DNA from 2 places in the Brevibacillus sp. NRRL NRS-603 genome. Region 2 is predicted to be linked to the other one. Evidence: predicted binding sites of a transcription regulator. Region 2 holds the regulator's gene; the other holds the start of a gene.

Region 1 (2,203 bases), on a different contig from region 2:
TCTCTTGCTCGTATTGCGCTGCTGCTGTGATTGAAGCACCTGTTGTAGCATGGCCTACTACTCCAACTACATCAGGATTCGAAATCAACATTTGCGCGACTGCTACCCCTTGTTTTGGGTCAGCTTGGTCGTCTTGAGCGGACAATTGAACGTCAAAGCCAAGTGCTTTGAATGCCTCTGCCTTTTCTTTCAGCGCATATTCTGCACCAGCTTTTGCTGTGCTTCCGTAATCGGAGTACTGACCAGACATCGGGCCAACTACAGCAACTACGAGCTTCTCAGTAGCTCCACTTGCACCGCCCGTGCTTCCTCCGCTATTGTTGCTCGGCTGTGGTGTCGCGCTTTGTCCACCAGTCCCCGCTCCTCCACCGCAGCCCGCGAGCAATGTGCTCAGAGCAAATGTTGCCGCCAGTATCGACATTGATTTCTGTTTTTTCATAGCAAAACATCCCCCTCTTTATTTATGAGCAAACTATGAATCACAATCTTATTGTAGGATATTTTAGAAAATTTGCAATAGAAATGATTAAAAGAAGAATCAATCAAAAAACCTCTACCGCTGTCTGCTAATAGAGGCGTACACCTGTAGTATTAAGGCAAATAGCCACTTCTACACACAGAAGTGGCTATCTAAATGAGAAGCATTCTATTCATTTTAGGAATGAATTGGAATACTCTCCATGACCCCATATATTTCCTATGTAATTCTCTCGCCAAACATGACAAGACTAGGAAAAAAAGAACTATCCCGCGAACAAACGTTTTTGTGCACAACCTGTGTATAACATTGTGGATAACTTTCGAAAGTGGGGCTTGCCATGGCAGGGGAACGTTTTTTTCTCATTTATCAAGAGGCCAGCGACGAAGAATGCTTATTGACCATTGAACCATACAAAGATCAACAGGAGCTGGCGGAAGCCATCAATCAGCTGCAAGCCAAACAAGTCGATGAATATACGATCATCAAGGGAAAAAAGATGAAAGCCACGCTGAAGCTTGCCGTCGATTTAACCGAGGCCGATGAGAATTCCAAGGAATGAATGTTTTCTTTTTCGAGTAGGTTTAGACAGAGGGAAATTGGCAAACATGGTAGTGAGGGAGCGCACTTATGTGTTTGACCTTCATTGACCTTTTGTGTATGATATTGTTACAAAGAGAGGAGGAAGACTAGATGCATATGAATTTAATTCCAACCGTCATTGAACAGACGAACCGCGGGGAACGTGCTTACGACATTTATTCCCGCCTGCTCAAAGACCGCATCATCTTTCTGGGAACCCCAATCAACGACACCGTAGCCAATATCGTTGTGGCACAGTTGTTGTTCCTTCAGGCGGAAGATCCGGAGAAAGACATTCACTTGTACATAAACAGCCCAGGCGGTTCTATTACTGCTGGTATGGCAATTTACGATACTATGCACTTCATCAAGCCTGATGTATCCACCATTTGTATCGGAATGGCTGCTTCCATGGGAGCATTCCTGCTGGCTGCTGGGGCAAAAGGCAAGCGCTTTGCCCTGCCAAACAGTGAAGTCATGATCCACCAACCATTGGGTGGTGCCCAAGGACAAGCGAGCGACATTGAGATTGCCGCAAAACGTATTTTGAAGATGCGTGATCATCTGAACACCATCCTGGCTGAACGCACAGGACAGCCTTTGGAGCGCATCCAAAAGGATACCGATCGCGACAACTTCCTCTCTGCCGCTGAAGCAGTAGAGTACGGACTGATTGACAAAGTCATCACTTCCGAACCGTCTTCGAAAAAATAAGAGACACGTAGGAAAAAAAGAAGCACTCGTGCCTAACTACCGGCCGAGTGTTTTTTTGTATGCCGAGCAAACCCTAAGAGGTTTGTCCTTGGTTTGCCCGGCTTTTTCGATGGGTCATTGTGATACTTCCATTAACTGACTTACATAGACAGTCTGGCTATGTGCTGGATTTTTTTCGTCATGCACACGTGCTGTCGAGGTTTTTTCATCTACAGCATCGATCCAAACAGCTTGTCCTTCGTACTCTACCTTGATATGGTCGTCGGATTTCATGATGGCTTGTGCTCTCGTTACATTCATGAGCGGCTCCCCCTCTACTGGTCATCGTCAAGGGCTTGCTTGGCTGATGTAGCCCCTGTCATCGTGTCTACCGTCGTTTCTTCAATCAGGCCGTTTTGGTCGGAAACAACTCCGCCCCCCAGTCCCTCG
Region 2 (2,203 bases):
AAAGGACTATGGCAGGGGGAAACCCCAAACGAACGTGAACTGATCAATGTACTGGGAATGACAATTGAGCAGATTTGGGACAAATTGTTGCCAGACGCGAGTGAGGAAGCCATTCGCTCAGCAGACGCGTTCTTGCTAGATAATGAAATCCAGTTACTTAAAGAAAAAGTGACCGACCTCTATCCGGATGTAAAATCAACTCTGGAAAAGCTGCGTGAAAAAGGATTTGCTTTGTTTATAGCAAGCAATGGGCAGGAAGAGTACATCGATGCCATTTGTCAGGAATACGAGTTAAAGCCGCTGATGACCGACCTGTACTCGGCCGGCCGTTTCCGTACGCATTCCAAGAATGACCTAGTTGCAAAATTGTTGTCTGATTACAAAATCGGGCGAGCCATCATGGTAGGAGATCGTCACTCCGACGTGGAAGCAGGCAAGACAAACGGTTTATTTACCATTGGATGCGACTTTGGTTTTGCCAAACCAGGCGAGCTTGATGGGGCAGATGTCATCATCACCAGCTTCTCTCAGCTACTGAATCATTTGCCAGAAATCGACACCAATACGCAAAAACAAGCATAAACCATTCCTCAGGGAGTGGTTTTTTTGTTGATCATGTCCAAGTTTCAAGCGACCCTCTTTTGCCCACACTAGAATGTGTAAGGGACACTTGCGGGCACGCACTAAACCCATTATAATTAAAGTCAAAGATAGTCAAAGTCAATAGGTACCTCATAAGAAACATACACAGAGGAATAGGAGGCGATGACTTGCGTAATATCTCGGACATCATTGAACATCACTTGAAAAGCATCATTACAAACAGTCCCAATGGATCGATCGAGATTCAGCGTAGTGAGCTTGCCGACCATTTTCAATGTGTGCCGTCTCAGATTAATTACGTCATTAATACGCGCTTTACCGTTCAAAAAGGCTACATCGTAGAAAGTAAGCGCGGGGGCGGCGGGTATATTCGCATACGTAAGGTGCAGATTGTCAGCAAAGCACGCTTGCAGGAATTGCTAACAGAAGAACTGATTGGTGAGAGCATCAGTCAGAGCGTGGGAAATGCGATCGTAGAAAGACTATTAGAGGAAGGATTAGTCAACATCAGAGAAGCCACCTTGATGAAAATCGCTACCTCGCGAAACGTATTGACCCTAGAAGCTGAATTGCGGGATCGTTTGCGGGCAAATATTTTAAAGCAGATGATCGCAGCAATCTTGTTGAAGTAAAAGGAGGTAGGATGTTATGAACTGTGAGGAATGCGGAAAACGACCGGCGACACTTCATTTGACGAAAATCGTCAATGGCGAAAAAACCGAATACCATATTTGCGAGCAGTGTGCTCATGAAAAAGGGGACGTCTTTACCGGCTTTCACAACTTCAGCATCAACAATCTCCTGTCAGGACTTTTAAAATTTGATCCCATGCAAAAGAATGGACGCGAAACGGCAACGAATAAGCCGCTTCAATGCGAAACATGTGGACTCACATATGCTCAATTCAGTAAAAGCGGCCGATTTGGCTGTAGTGATTGCTACACCTTTTTGGGGGATCGACTGGACCCACTTTTCCGCCGGATTCATGGAAACACACAGCATAGTGGAAAAGTACCAGAGCGTACCGGTAGCAAACTAAAGATCCGTAAAGAGCTGGAGCAACTAAAGCAAGCGCTGCAAAGTCATGTCGCCAGTGAAGAGTTCGAGAAGGCAGCAGAAATGCGTGATCGAATTCGAGCATTGGAACAAAAAATGGCCCAATCGTAGCAAGGGAGGTTAGCTGGTTATGTCCCAAAAGCAGTTTATGCAAAACCCGTGGAGCAATTGGATGAAAGGAGAAGGTCCCGATTCCGACATTGTCATCAGTACACGGCTGCGTATCGCCCGTAACCTGCGCCAGCACCCTTTTCCGTTATTGGCAACGGACTCGCAGGGCGAGGAAGTCGTCAGAAAGATAACGGAAGTAAGCGATTCGGAGGCAATGCGCAAACGGCATCAGCTTCAGGTCATCCATATGGATCAAATTAACCCGTTAGAAAAACGCGTGCTCGTAGAAAAGCATCTGATTAGCCCTCACCTGGCAGAGGAATCTCGCAAAGGTGCCGTATTGCTTCGGGAAGATGAGTCTGTGAGCATTATGGTTAATGAAGAAGACCACATTCGAATACAGGTACTATTACCCGGGTTTCGTTTGAACGAG

Evidence for each region. The regulator CtsR, encoded in region 2, represses protease genes until heat stress. The targets are predictions, from matches to a motif close to ATGGTCAATAAAGGTCAAACA.
Region 1: a site for CtsR is predicted at 1,112-1,132, ahead of clpP (ATP-dependent Clp endopeptidase proteolytic subunit ClpP). Genes of this name have one in related genera too.

The regions. Positions count from the first base shown of each region.
Region 1 covers NZ_PXZN01000021.1:6,894-9,096, reverse strand. Annotated here, with positions in the region: gene C7R94_RS18595 (branched-chain amino acid ABC transporter substrate-binding protein) at 1-439, opposite strand, end outside; gene C7R94_RS18590 (hypothetical protein) at 819-1,040, shown strand; gene clpP (ATP-dependent Clp endopeptidase proteolytic subunit ClpP) at 1,172-1,774, shown strand; gene C7R94_RS18580 (H-type small acid-soluble spore protein) at 1,889-2,074, opposite strand; gene C7R94_RS18575 (hypothetical protein) at 2,089-2,203, opposite strand, start outside.
Region 2 covers NZ_PXZN01000032.1:111,062-113,264, reverse strand. Annotated here, with positions in the region: gene C7R94_RS23225 (HAD hydrolase-like protein) at 1-582, shown strand, start outside; gene C7R94_RS23220 (CtsR family transcriptional regulator) at 771-1,235, shown strand; gene mcsA (protein-arginine kinase activator protein McsA) at 1,252-1,770, shown strand; gene mcsB (protein-arginine kinase McsB) at 1,790-2,203, shown strand, end outside.